2 regions of the Acinetobacter sp. 161(2023) genome follow, and region 1 is predicted to be linked to the other one. Evidence: riboswitches for the same ligand, from Rfam matches in the RefSeq annotation. Region 1 holds a riboswitch; the other holds the start of a gene.
The links. A riboswitch is a leader RNA that binds a small molecule or an ion and turns the genes downstream of it on or off. The one in region 1 is predicted to bind manganese.
Positions count from the first base shown of each region.

Region 2: another riboswitch for manganese. It lies ahead of WA249_RS04800 (TMEM165/GDT1 family protein); the one in region 1 lies ahead of WA249_RS08040 (sodium:calcium antiporter).

Region 1 covers NZ_JAZEYD010000007.1:7,806-15,429, forward strand. Annotated here, with positions in the region: gene WA249_RS08015 (alpha/beta hydrolase) at 1-178, opposite strand, end outside; gene WA249_RS08020 (GlxA family transcriptional regulator) at 298-1,293, shown strand; gene WA249_RS08025 (DUF2147 domain-containing protein) at 1,619-2,056, shown strand; gene WA249_RS08030 (TetR/AcrR family transcriptional regulator) at 2,208-2,768, opposite strand; gene WA249_RS08035 (hypothetical protein) at 3,411-3,599, opposite strand; gene WA249_RS08040 (sodium:calcium antiporter) at 3,964-4,962, opposite strand; yybP-ykoY riboswitch at 4,973-5,170, opposite strand; gene dmeF (CDF family Co(II)/Ni(II) efflux transporter DmeF) at 5,209-6,141, opposite strand; gene WA249_RS08050 (MFS transporter) at 6,371-7,567, opposite strand.
Region 2 covers NZ_JAZEYD010000004.1:81,385-89,008, forward strand. Annotated here, with positions in the region: gene glmM (phosphoglucosamine mutase) at 1-681, opposite strand, end outside; gene guaB (IMP dehydrogenase) at 831-2,297, opposite strand; gene WA249_RS04795 (MBL fold metallo-hydrolase) at 2,492-3,289, opposite strand; gene WA249_RS04800 (TMEM165/GDT1 family protein) at 3,560-4,135, opposite strand; yybP-ykoY riboswitch at 4,151-4,336, opposite strand; gene WA249_RS04805 (hypothetical protein) at 4,365-4,643, opposite strand; gene WA249_RS04810 (2-oxo acid dehydrogenase subunit E2) at 4,789-6,768, opposite strand; gene aceE (pyruvate dehydrogenase (acetyl-transferring), homodimeric type) at 6,771-7,624, opposite strand, start outside.

The DNA.
Region 1 (7,624 bases):
ATCCAAGCGATTGCAATCGACTTGAAACAGCACTCCAACTAGATCCGTCAGCAAAGGCACCATGCACTAAAACAATATTTTTAACTGCTGCATGAGCACTTTGAATCACAAATGGAGATAGCGTTAACGCAGATAGCATTAAACGGTAAGTTAAACTTTTAACTTTATTATTTTTCATGATCATTCATTCCAATAACTATTCAACTTTTTAAAAGTATAGTAGGTTTGAAATTATGGGATAGATGTCTTATAAGACAACATTCATGCAAAATCAGCCAAACTATGTAAGCTCAATTTATGAAAATCTTAATTTATGTGCCTCAATTTTGTATTTATTCAGCCATAGCCGGAATTAATGATATTTTCTGGATTGCCAACAATATTATAAAAAGCAAAAACTTATTGAATTTAAAAAACTTAAAGGAAATTAATGAGTTTAAAGTTAACCTCGTAAGTATTGATGGTAAGCCTGTTGTAAATGCGCAAAATAAAATGATAGATGTAGATCTTTCGATAGAAGAAGCAATAAATAGTGATTTAATTATTGTGCCAGGAATGATGCTCAGCGATGAACAAACTCCCATTATTCCTTCAGAATATAAAGCAGTATTAGAATGGCTCCAAAACGAAAATATCAAAAAAACAATTATATGTGGTGTTTGCGCTGGAACTTTCGTACTTGGAGATGCAGGCTTATTAAATAGGAAGAACTATGCCACCACATGGTGGTTGTATCATACCTTTCAAAAAAGATTTTCAAATGGAAAATTAAGTTGGGGCAAAACCTTTGAAAAAGATAAAAATATTATTACAACTGGTGGTCCACTATCTTGGATTGAACTCGTACTTTATATTATTAATCAATTTGCAGGACCGGAAGTCGCCAAGGCAACCTCAGATTTAGCAGTTGCAGGAGCACAGCCTGTATCTCAGCAAATATATGTGCCTGAAGGTTTTACGAGTTCAGTTGATCCTTTGCTCATGAAAATTGAAGAGTTTGTTAAATATACTAATCCGAATATTTCACTTGAAGAACTAGCTGAAAAATTAAATATAAGCGAAAGAACACTTTATAGAAAAGTTAAGAAATTAACCAATGAAAGTCCTAAAGATTTAATTACTCGATTTAAAATAGAGAAAGCATGTTACTTATTAGAAAACAATAGTTTATCTATTAAGACAATCGCACAAAATTGTGGTTACAGTGAAGATACTGCCTTTAGAAAAGCTTTTATAAAGATCTTAAATATGAACCCATTAGAATATAGAAAATATATTAAGAATAGAGTTTAAAGGAATTGAATAACTGAAAGAAATATCATTCGAAATTGGCTTTTTCGTGAATAAGGAAAAAGCCGTCTAAGCTTAGATTCCTATCTCACAATAACTATGCCCCAACAATAACCTGTAAAACTAAATAATTCTATCCATCCTCTTAATTACAAAATAAACAATCAAAGTAAGGTAATTAGAAATAGAATACACCTTTACATATTATATGGATTTACATATCGTCAATCTTCTAGATTCAATCCAAAGAAGACTGTACAGTTAACTTTAAAATGAATAATTTTGGCAGTTAAAGCCACCCTAGTTGTTAATTTGAGAAATGATTGTTATGAAAAAATATTTATTCCTACTTTTACTCAGCTCTTTTTCGGTTCATTCATTTGCTGCCGATAAACTCAATGGTACTGTCTGGAAAACCATTGATGATGAAACCAATCAACCTAGAGCACTGGTTAGATTTAGCGAAGATAAAAATGGGGTTCTATCTGCGAACATTGAAAAAATCCTTGTTACAAATGAAGCAAATAAATGTACGATGTGTGAAGGTACCTACAAAAACAAATCTTTAGTGGGTTTAACCATCGTCAAAAATTTAAAAAATGTAAGTCAAAATAAATATGACAAGGGATCTGTTCTCGACCCTCAGTCAGATAAGACTTATAAATTTAGTGTAATCGTATCACCAGATTGGGATAAACTTACCGCCCGTGGGTACATTGGTATCTCTGCAATTGGCCGCAACCAAACGTGGTATCGAGTTAAATAAGCTTTAAGCACAAAGCCTTGTTCTTAAAATTGCATGGTTTTTTGAAGTCATCACTTGCCTCAAAAACCATGTAATTTTCCATTTAATCTTCTAAATATTGTTAGGCTAGTTAATTAGTTAAAGATGGGATAAGCCCTATCATTTAATTGATTTACCTTAAACAAGTAGGCTTAAAGAAGCATTCCACCACAGCATCCCTTTCATCCAAACTGTTTAAGCTTAAAACCTGTAGCAGCAAACCATCTATTAGGTTTAAAACCATGTCCGCATCTGGTTTTATTGCACAAGTTTCCAAGCTAAAAATCAAATCAAAAATCTCTCGAAGCAGCCATTTTCGATATTCAACCGCCAGATGGTAGGCTTGAGGATAAACAAGTTTAATTTCAAATATGGCTTTGAGTAATAAGTGATAGAGGCTATTGAAACAGACATGTAAGCGCACAATTTCTTTGAGTTTATCGCTTGAGGTGCGATAACGACTTGAGTAGACAATCGAAAGTACGTCTTCTTTCAGCATGCTTTTTTGAAAGACAATGCACATTTCAATCAAATCTTCTTTTGAGTGAAAGTAGTTGTACAAGGTGCCTTTTGGTATTTTGGACTCTTTGGCGATCAGATCTACACCTGCTGTCTGAAAACCATAAGTGGTAAATAAACGTATAGCCGTTTGAACGACTTTTAGTTTTTTGGAAGAGATTTCTAAATGTGGCATATTTTTACCGTTATAAAAAAATTATTGTTGTATATAAATGAGATATAAAAGCCTTCCACTTTTCTAAAGGTGAAAAAAGGCACAGCAAAGCCGTAAAGACTGTGCTTGGCACATCTCAAGTTTTATTGTTAATGCAAATTTTTGAGCCGTAATGACTTAAAGCCTGAAAACCCTAAAGGTGATCAAGCTGCTTTAAATTTTTAAGCTGTGTCGTTATAGCTTTTGGCAAGGGTTGCCAAGAAATAATGAATGTGCAAAGCCAACTCCTTTTTATTGGGAGTTCTGCCAAAACATTAAAATTATGGTGGCAGAACGGAAGAGGGTTCGCAGACTGGTCACACAACCAGCACACCATAGGTGTCCCTCTCCCGTCCTACCGCTACGGGAGGGAACGAGAGTACACACAAAACTACTCCTCAGATGGAATAGCCCTGATGCGGTGTGAAACGGTCTGCGACGACCGACTGGCAATGTAGGCCAGCAGGCAAAGGATAGTGCCCAACCCTCTTGCAGTCAAGCACACAAAATGACATTTGTTTTAAAATAGATCATTAAAAAGTAAGGATAAATAATTAATAAGTTATGGTTAAATTGGAATTTATGAAGAGGCATTTCCCTGCTTAAAGTAGGAGGCAAAATTCACTAACGACTATATAGCGGATCTTCCTCAACAAAAAATACCTCACCCGATGAAGGTAAAACCCATTGATAAGTTCCTTCTATTTTCTTCATTTTTTCTTTGAAAATATCATATATCGCTATAAGGTTATGTTTTTCATCATATTCCCCTACATAGCCAAGTTCCTTTTCTTCATGAAAATCTCTAAACATTTTATGCATTTTTACGGCTCTAAGTTCCATCTCTTTTCTCCTTTTTATTATCAATATAATTATTATGATCTTTTTTTAATTTCAATACTAAAAAAAATGTACCCAAATATATCTTCCAGAAATATCAAATAAATAGTTATCGTAAATTTAATATTTATCAAACCTAAACTTTTGCATATCGTATGGTATACCTAACTTTATGCTCCATTTAAAATAAAAAAAAAATCAAATCTGGAACCTCTTAAAAAATAATAAAGAGGCCTAAGCCTCTTTATTATTATCGCACTAAAAATCAGTCATCCATCATAGCGAACTCTTGCGCAGGAATGCCCACAAAAAAGTAAGGATAAATAATTCGGTATTATCAAAGATAAATCACAACTAAAAATGCAAAAATGCCATACAAACCGCTTACTGCTACCAATGCTCGGTCATTGACCACACCGCGTCGGAACAAGCTCCACAGAAATACAATAGCCAGTGCGGTAATAACACCTGATGCTAATAGCAAAGAATCAAAGCGCCACGGTGTGAAGAAAATACCTAATGCACTTGGAATGGTGGCCTGAATCATCATAGCACCTGAAATGTTAGCTAAAGCTAAACGCTCTTTGCCTTGGCGCACCCAAATCAGAGCATTCATAATTTCAGGTAATTCTGTAGCTACAGGACTCAGTAACAAGGCAACTATGTGAGGCGGCCAGTTTAGAAGTGTACCAATCGCTTCAAGTTGAGCAACAAATGTGTGTGATGCAATGCTAATCACAACTAAAGCCAGCAAGACTTGTAGACCAGCCCAACCTAATGATGGTTCGGCTGTGTTTGGACGAAATTTAAGAGGTTCTAGTTCTTCTTCATCTGAGGCTGTGTCCGCCTCCTTAATCTCACGCCAAACATAGGCTGCATAAGCCGCTAAAAATAGTATGCCTAACCAAGGTTTGATTGCAAATGCCACTAAACCAAGCGCCACTTTTAATACAAAGATAGCAAGGAAAGAGATTTGATCTCGACTTAACCGAGCATAATCAACTTGTACTTGATGCGAAGTTCGAGCTAACTTCTTGCGATGAAGAATTAATACCAGACCAACTACGGCGTAACCCAAGGTAGCCAGAACCAATGGGCCACCCATTGCAGCCCCAACACCAAGATCTTTTTGTTCTGGAGTATTACCAAATACGACAGCCATAAAAGTGACTGCACTTTCAGGCAGCGCTGTACCAAAAGCTGCGAGAACTGAACCTACTGCGGTTGCCCCAAGGTTAAGACGCTTACCAAACCATTCAATGCCGTTAACGAAATATTCACAGGCGAGATAAATTGCCCCAGCGGACAAAAAGAATAAGATAAAAGTGAGGAGCATAGGAATAGTTCCAGCCGGGCGAATAAGAAACCATTGGCGCGACAACGCTCCTCGCCCGACTAGCAAAGTACGTTGCGGCCAAAGGTCTCGCCTAGCTCATACTGTTATACAGTGGCTGAACACGCCATGAGACACTGATCTCAAGTTTGTTGACGTGGTCTTCCTAGCGGGTACTAGGAATGGCTACTCCCCAATGACAATGCTGTGGATTTTAGCAGTGATTTAATTACAACTCTATAGAGTTGGTCAGACAAAATGTATTTCTACACTGGCATGTACAATTTCTTCATGAATAGACAATGCTTTTTTGACCAAATCAGGTGTTAAATCTGTTCTATTCGTTTCTAAAGCCAAAATGCATGAAAATTTTTCCTTACCTACTTTCCATACGTGTAAATCTGTAATTTTCACTTGGGACAATTGCTCAATTACTTCTTGTATTTCTGCCACCACAGGATGTGACATCTCCGCATCTAATAAAGTTTTTCCTGTATCACGTAAAAGCCCCCAAGACCACTGCGCAACCAGTATGGCACCAACGATCCCCAATAAAGCATCTAAAAAGTTCCATCCAAAATATTTACCAGCAATAAGAGCGACTATGGCTAATACCGAAGTTACAGCATCGGCAACCACATGTATAAACGCAGCTTTATGGTTTAAATCGTGATGGTGATCATGATGATGGTGACTATGCTCATGATCATGATGGTGGTCATGTCCGTGATTATCATGTAATAACCATGCACAGATTATATTGACAGCCAAACCTACAACAGCAATAGGAATCGCTTCATTGTAATGGATATCAACGGGATGAAGTAATCGATCAATAGATTGAGCTCCCATTAATAGCGCAACAACCATTAATATGATTGCACTACTATAGCCCCCCAAAATTTCAATTTTCCACGTTCCGAAACTAAAGCGTTTGTCATGGGCATAACGGCGCGCCATTTTGTAAGCAACATAAGCCAACCCTAGAGCAACCATGTGTGAACTCATGTGCCAGCCATCAGCCAAAAGTGCCATGGAGTTAAATATCCATCCACCCACAATTTCAAAGACCATCATCACCGCAGTTAAGATGGTTGCAATCAAAATTTTCTTTTGAGCAAGCGGGTTTCCTTCATCAAACTGATGAGAATGATAGCGTTCTAAATTACTGTTGATTTCCATATTTATGTTCGTTCAATGATACTCCCCTATAGTATATATTTTTTTGAAAGAAAATATGTCATCTCTCTAGTGAGACACGAAAATTTTTAATAAGTATTTGACCTTCAAGACTCATGCACCAGAACATATAGATATATTTTTAGGAAAATATAGTGTTCAAATGGGTAATGAGCCAGAAGCCAAAATCTTATTAGTTATTACTCTTTTAATGTACCGAAAAATAGCGGCTTTAGAATTGCCTCAGATGAAAACGTTTAGCCAGCTTCTTTTGCAAAATAATAACCAATATTGGGAACCCTGCTGCGGAAATTGCACATACCGCCAGTAACGTATTTACACTTTGTGGCGTCATGCCATGAGCAGGTAATAAAAAGGCAGATAAGAAAAAAGCAACTGTTGTCAGCAAATACATGATGGATGTCTGTAATGAAGAAAATCCAGCTCGTTGTCGGTCGTTAGGAAACTGCATCGTAACCACTGAAGATGACACCAAACGACTATAAGATGCACCGAGAAATAAACTAATAAATAACGCTGCATGCTCATAGCCCAGCATTGGTATAAGCAAACTGAGTATAAAGACTAGAGTCGAAGCTGTAGCCAGTAGTAAAGCAGAAAAACGGGAGGTTAACGCCCCTGTAATTTTTGTAGACAAATAACCTATCACGCCCCCACAGAAGAAGAGCCAAGGCAGCAAATTTTTCGAAGCGCCCAACTGCTCAATCATTAATGGTGCCAAAATAGGAATGACCAGCATAGGACTAAACTGTACAAGTGCATTACTGGAAGCGAACAGTAAAGTTTGCATATCGAGAGGCTGCTTAGCGAACGTGTCTAAAGAGATTGGATCTTGGGGGATGATGGATACAATCAATGGCAGTGCCAACACACACAATGCACTTATGAGCCACAAAGCTACATGCCAGTCATAATGTGTGCACAAAAATAATATCGTGGGCATTCCTACAATACTTACTATCGAAAATGACGCAATCACCGTCGCCAACATTTTTCCGCGCAAGTTAGGCGGCACGTTGTTTATCAATATACTGATACCCACGCCCATGGTGGTACCACCAACCAACCCTGCGCAGAATCGAAGTGCAAGTAGAAAACTAAAACTGGATGTGAATGTAGTTAAAAGTGTCAGTAGAGCTAAGAGTGCCATATTGGCGATTAAAAATTTTTTCTTATTGAAATGACCAATCCAGTAAAAGGCAATGACTCCAGAAATGACAGCACCAAGTGTGTACATGCCTGACACATAGCCTGAGAATGATACAGGCACCGCGAAATCTGTTGCCATAAAAACAAATACAGGGTTGAACACCATATATTCCAGTGCATTGGTGAACTGGACAAAAGCAATTACAATGGCTATCCGCATGAGAGCTTTATGATTAAATGTCTGCATGACTGGGGGCATAGCAAGCAACCTATGAATGAAAGATATCCGAGTTTAACTACTATCAATGGTGTTTAT
Region 2 (7,624 bases), on a different contig from region 1:
TTTTTGCAAGTGTTCGGGATGTGTTGAACCACAGTTTTCATTAATATTTAAACCATCTGGCTCATTATATAAGGCTACTACTTTAGCGCCTAGTTCACGAAAAACCGAAGGACCAACGCTATAGGCTGCTCCATGAGCACAATCCACAACAATTTTTAAATTATTTAAATCAAAATGATATGGGAATGTAGATTTACAAAACTCGATATAACGGCCATTCGCATCATTTACACGAACGCTTTTACCCAAGTTTGCAGTGTCCTCAATTAATAAATCTTTTTCTAACTCGCGATTAATTTCTTCCTGTAAGGAATCTGGTAGTTTTTTACCTTCACTTGAGAAAAATTTAATCCCATTATCATAATATGGATTATGTGAGGCAGATATAACGATGCCCGCATAGGCATGTAAAGCACGTGTAAGATGCGCAATTGCTGGTGTCGGCAATGGACCAAGTAAGTGAACGTATACGCCAGCAGCGTTTAATCCAGCCTGCAATGCAGCCTCTAAAATATAGCCAGATAAACGAGTGTCTTTTCCTAATACAACAAGCGGTTTATTTTTTGGACTCGTTCGCTTTAATACCTTCCCTGCAGCAAAGCCTAATTTTAAAGCAAACTCTGGTGTAATAGGCGTTTGCCCAAATTTTCCACGAATACCATCCGTACCAAAATAACTCATAGCTTATCTCATTTTTACGCCACTTCAGGGGTGGCTCACTTCATATATGGCAATTCCGCCATATTTCTTTTCGTCAGATTTACTTTACACCAAAAACAAAAAGCCGTCAGTGTAATGACGGCTTTCTTCATTGTTTTGGTTACCAAAATCTAACCAACACGATAGTTTGGAGCTTCTTTAGTAATCGTTACATCATGAACATGCGACTCAGACATACCTGCTGAAGTAATTTTCACAAATTTCGCATTTTGGCGAAGATCTTCAATCACAGCTGAACCGGTATAACCCATTGATGAACGTAAACCACCCATCATTTGATGAACGATGTTACCCATTGGGCCTTTATAAGGAACACGACCTTCAATTCCTTCCGGTACTAACTTTTCAGCGCCCGCTTTTGAGTCTTGGAAATAACGGTCAGCAGAACCTGTTGCTCCCGCCATTGCACCTAATGAACCCATACCACGATATGCTTTGTAGTAACGACCTTGGAAAAACTCAACCTCACCAGGCGCTTCTTCAGTACCAGCTAGAAGAGAACCAACCATGATGGTGCTTGCACCCGCACCGATCGCTTTTGCCATATCGCCAGAGAAACGGATACCGCCATCTGCAATTAAAGGAATTTGATCTTTTAGTGCGCTAGCAACGCTGTCAATCGCAGAAATTTGTGGCATACCAATACCTGCCACAATACGAGTTGTACAGATAGAACCAGGACCAATACCCACTTTTACAGCATCTGCACCTGCATCTAATAATGCTAATGCAGCATCACCAGTTGCAATATTTCCACCAATCACTTGTACTTGAGGGAAGTTTTGTTTCACCCAACGTACACGTTCAATTACACCAGCTGAGTGACCGTGTGCTGTATCAACAACGATTACGTCAACGCCGGCTTCAACCAACGCTTCCACACGACTTGGTGTATCAGCACCTGTACCTACCGCAGCACCAACACGTAACCGACCAAGATCATCTTTACAACTGTTTGGATAGCTTTCAGCTTTGCGGAAGTCAGTCACTGTAATTAAGCCTTTTAGTTCGTTGCTCTCGCCAACGACCAAGACTTTTTCAATACGGTGTTTTTGCAATAATGCTTGAATATTTTCTTTAGACTCGCCTTCACGTACAGTGACTAAACGATCTTGGCCTGTCATGATGTTGCTAACAGGTTGTTCTAAATTAGTTTCAAAACGCGTATCACGGCCTGTCACAATACCAACAACCTTGCCGTCTTTAACAACAGGTACACCGCTAATGTTATTAGCAGTGGTAATTGCAATCAGTTCACGTACTGTAGTTTCAGGCGTTACAGTGATAGGGTCTTTCACCATACCCGCTTCGAATTTCTTTACACGGCGTACTTCTGCAGCTTGAGCAGCAATATCCATGTTTTTGTGCAAAATCCCGATACCACCATTTTGTGACATCGCAATCGCCATACGTGACTCAGTCACTGTATCCATTGCAGCTGAAACTAATGGGATATTTAAATGAATGCCGCGAGTTAAACGTGTCTTTAAAGAGACATCTTTTGGGAGAACAGTAGAGTAGGCAGGAAGTAATAAGACATCATCGAAGGTTAGCGCTTCTTGAACGATGGTCAGCATAACAATCTCACTGGTAAATTCCGTGAGCTATTATAAACAAATTTCAATGCAATTTTCATATTATCTTTGCCTTTTTCAGCAATAGATGTAGAGCTGCTCTAAATAATTCCCACTTATTATAGTTTTAACGTTATTTTTTAATCTATGTTTTTGCAACCCAGAATTTTATCTGGGTTGCTCATTAGAGATCATATTTAGGCGGGGCAACTAAAAACTTGTTCTGTCATTAAGTCGACACCACAAGGTAAAGTCTCAATCCAGTCCAAAAACTGATTAATCATTTCTTTGCCCATAAATGGACTGCCATGCTGTGGAACAATCATTTCAATATCCATCTGGCGAACCATTTTAACCCATAAGCGGATGACCTTATTGGAACACATATAGCGTTGGTGAAAAGCTTTCATTTTTAGAACATGCGTATCGAAATCTGTTAAAGGTTGGTTAGCATCCTCAACTATCGAAGCGCCCATATCACCAGAAAATAAAATTTTGGCGACTGGATCATAAAACTGAAAATTACCTACCGAATGTAGAAAATGGGCTGGGACTACCACAAGTTTTGATTCCCCCAATTGAATCACTTGGCCACGGTCAGGTAATTCAATAAGACGGTCTTCCCAATTACCTTTCATACGTTCACTCATAAATGAGGAATTTAGGTGCGGTAGAAAACGTGCCCATAATTTTGACGCCACCACTTTAGCATCGGTATAGACCAACCAGCGTGGCATTGAGGTAATAATGTCCGGATCCTGATGAGAAGCCAACACATAGTCGAGATTTTTCAAGCGTGTATATTTATTTAATTCCATGGTCAACGGAACATAGGTCAAATCACCACCTGGATCGATTACAGCAGCGCGCTCATGATCAATAATTAAAAATTGATTGGCTTGTATACCTTCCCCTTTAACCAAACTGGTAAAACTAATACATTTATGAATGCCATTATCAAATAATATCTGCGAAGTTGTTTTTTCAAACCCCATACAATTCCCCAAAAAAACTTTAAATATTAGATATTTTTATATCCATAATAAAATAAAGGGATTCGACCACTCTTGCAATGAATTGCTTTATTTTTCTCATAATATTTTAAAATAGCTTTTGCTTTTCTTATTTTAGAAATGAATTATCAATAATTTTGGTAGCCTCAACAACTCACGCCAAATTAACTTCACAGTGAAATTTAACTACTAAAATGACCTACAAAAAAACGCACTCGAATTGAGGGCGTTTTTTGGACAGCTTTAAATGCTTTAGAAGAAGTAATGCTGTACCAAAGTAGAGACACCTACAATTAAGAAAATAGCAGCACCAATTTTATGAATGAGTGAGATAGATAAGCGTTCAGCTAATTTATTACCAATAAATACAGCGGGTGCATTGGCAATCATCATACCCAACGTTGTACCTAGCATCACCCAGAAAATGCTGTCGTAACGTGCAGCTAAAGCTACTGTTGCAATCTGCGTTTTGTCACCAATTTCTGCTAAGAAAAACAAGATAAAGGTTGCACCAAAAACACCAAATTTTTGCCATCTGTTAATGCTATCAGTTTCATCATCTAACTTATCTGGAATAAGCATCCAGAACGCCATACCAATAAAACCACCCGCAAGTACCCAAACCAAGATTTCGGGACTCAAAACCGTCGTAATCCACTGTCCAAGCACAGCAGAGATACCATGATTAATTAAAGTCGCAAAAAGAATCGCAATGAGAATAGGGATTGGCTTACGGAAACGTGCAGACAGTAAAAGAGCTAACAATTGAGTTTTATCGCCCATTTCAGCTAGGGCAACGATCGAAGTAGAAATCAGAAATTCTTGCATGTCGTTTCTCTGGCTAGCATAAATGCCCATGACCTACCCCTCCTGCTAGCCAAATATCTGCAGAGTGGTAAATCAAAGGTCTTGCCAACTCAGAAACGATGAGACGTTTAAGCTATGATGACCATGTTCTGTTGAACAATTATGTTGATCATCACCTATTCATTCAGAAATGAATAGCGGCTACTCCCCAATGAAGTATGTGCTCATTATATTCGAGGAGTTCCATTTTTCAAACAAAAAATTTTATCCATGCCCACACTAACAGTCGACCTAAGCCCAATAATAAAGCTAAACAAATACTAAAATTAATAAACCCAACATTGTTCATGCCAGCTATATGTTGTGATTGAAATTCAAATGGCAAAATAAGCGTTGCCACAAATACTTCCAAACCCATTGCCACGTAGGTCATCCACTCCCAAGGAAAGTGCAAAAGACTGACCCATAATCCCATCAATAAAAATACAACCAACAGAATCAGCAACATGATTTTTAAAAAACCCACCATTTATTATTTCTCCTTTGTCTAAAACGAGAAATTTTTCCTCTCTCGATCACTCCCTCTTTATCTTTAGATTAACCTAAAATCAATTAAATTAAATACCAAAATAAAACCCCGCCGAAGCGAGGTTTTAATGATTCATTTCAAAATATTAGATTAATAAAGTACGAATATCTTTAAGAAGTTTCGTAAGTTTATTGGTAAAGCGAGCGGCATCTGCACCATTAATTACACGGTGGTCATAAGACATCGACAACGGCAACATTAAGCGTGGGTCAAAGTCTTTACCATTCCAAACCGGTTGCATCGTTGCAGGTGAAATACCCAAAATCGCAACTTGTGGCCAGTTTACTAGTGGTGTAAAGGATGTACCACCAATCGAACCTAAGCTTGTAATCGTGAAGTTCGCACCTTGTAAGTCTTTCGGTGTTAATTTCTTATCACGTGCTTTTTGACCTAACACACCTAATTCAACTGCAATTTGCTTAATTGATTTTTGGTCTGGGTTACGAAGTACTGGCACAGTTAAACCATCAGGTGTTGCTACCGCAATTCCCATATGGATTTCATTGCGCAAGAGCACTGATTTACCGTCATCAGATAGATGACCTGCAAACTCACGCTCTTCTTTCAACAAATGCGCAACGGCTTTGATAATGAATGCCATAATCGTCAGGCTGATACCTTCTTTTTTGAAGTTGCCTTTCAGCTCATTACGCCAATCTTCTAACTCAGTAATGTCAGCCAAATCAAACTGGGTGACTTGCGGAATAAAGTTGTTCAATGACAATTGCGGAATTGATACTTGCTGCAAACGCGTCAGTACTTTTTCTTCCACGCCACCAAACGCAGTGAAGTCAGGAAGCTTTGGCAAACCCGAAACTGCTGGTGCAGCCGCAGCTACTGGAGCTGCTTGTGGTGCAGTTAAACGAGTCTTCACATAAGCAAAGATATCTTCTTTAATCACACGACCATGTTCACCAGAAGTTTTAACTTGTGATAAAACCACACCAAGTTCACGAGCAAGCTTACGAACAGCAGGGCCAGCATAAACTTTAGCGTTTTCAGCTTCTTGCTCTTTCGTTAACTTATCACTACCAGAAACTGGAGCAGATACAGCCTGAGTCGGAGCAGGAGCCGCCACTTTAGGTGCTGAAGCTTGTGCTGCCGGAGCTTCTGCTTTTGGCGCTGGAGCTGCTGCAGGTGCTTGGCCTTCCGCCTCAATTGTTGCAAGCAAAACACCTTGTGAAACTTGTTGACCTGCTTGCAAGTGAATCGCTTTCACAACACCAGCAACAGTACTTGGAACTTCTACAGTTGCTTTATCAGACTCAACCACAACAAGGCTTTGGTCTACATCAACTTTATCGCCAACTTGTACCAAAATTTCAGCAACAACTGCTTTATCTACGCCCAAATCAGGAACGTTAATATCAACTGGTCCAGATTGAGTAGCAGCCGCAGCTACAGTTTCTTGTTGAACTGGTGCAGGCGCTGCCACTGAAGCTGCTGTAGAAGCAGGAGCTTCAACTGGTGCACTTGATGCAGATGTTGTTTTCACTTTAATGAGCACAACACCTTCTTTAACTGTATCGCCTTCTTTAACTTGAATGCTTTCTACAGTACCCGCAACACTGCTTGGTACTTCTACAGTTGCTTTGTCAGATTCAACCACAACGATGCTTTGCTCAACATCGATTTGCTCGCCAACTTTTACTAAAATTTCACCAACAAGTGCTTTTTCAACACCAATATCAGGAACTTGAACTTCAACCACTTGACTCGTGGTTGCCACTGCTGGTTGTGCAGCAGTTGAAGCCTGTTGTACCGCTGCCGGCGCTGCTGTTTGTTCAGCTGCTGGAGCAGGTTTTGCAACTTCTTCTGCTTGAGCTACAGGTACATTACCTTCAGCTTCAAGTTCAAACAATACCGTACCTTCAGTTACGCTATCGCCTTCCTTGATTAAGATACTTTTTACGACACCTGCTGAAGTGCTAGGCACTTCAACAGACGCTTTATCTGACTCAAGCAAAACAAGGCTGTCATTTTCAGCAATGCTGTCACCAACTTTTACCAAAATTTCAGCAACAACTGCTTTATCTACGCCAATATCAGGGGTCTTAATTTGCATGCTTAGTTCCCCTCACCTGTTTGCGCTTCATGGTATTCAGCAACTGCTTGAACTTCTGGATGTGCTTGTGGAGCCCATGCCACTGGACGATCAGTGTCTAACTCAAAGTTAGAAATTGCATCTTTAACTAAACGTGCATCTACTTCACCTTCGTCAGCTAATTTTTTCAAAGTAGCAACAACGATATGTGCAGCATCAACACCAAAGAAACTACGCAAGTTAGCACGTGTATCTGAGCGACCATAACCATCTGTACCCAACGCAACAAATGGACGACCATCTGGAAGATAAGCACGGATTTGTTCGCTATACGCACGCATATGGTCTGTTGCCGAAACAACAATACCTTCTGTACCGCGCAATTGTTTAGATACCCAAGACTCTTTCACTTCTTCAGTAAGTGGGTGTAAGCGATTGTATTCTTCACATGCCATACCATCACGCGACAACTCATTGAAGCTTGTTACACTCCAAACGTTTGAATGGATTTGGTATTCATCACGTAAGATTTTTGCAGCTTTGATCACTTCACGAAGAATTACACCTGAACCCATCAATTGGACAGTTGCTTTTTCATCTTTTTCGAACAAGTACATACCACGTTTAATGCCTTCCTCAGCGCCTTCAGGCATTGCAGGATGCTCGTAGTTTTCGTTCATTACAGTGAGGTAATAGAACACACGCTCTTGGTTCACATACATACGTTGTAAACCGTCATGAACGATTACAGCTAACTCATAACCAAAACATGGGTCATAAGATACACAGTTAGGAATCGTGTTCGCCAAGATATGTGAATGACCATCTTGGTGCTGTAAACCTTCACCGTTCAATGTGGTACGACCAGCAGTTGCAC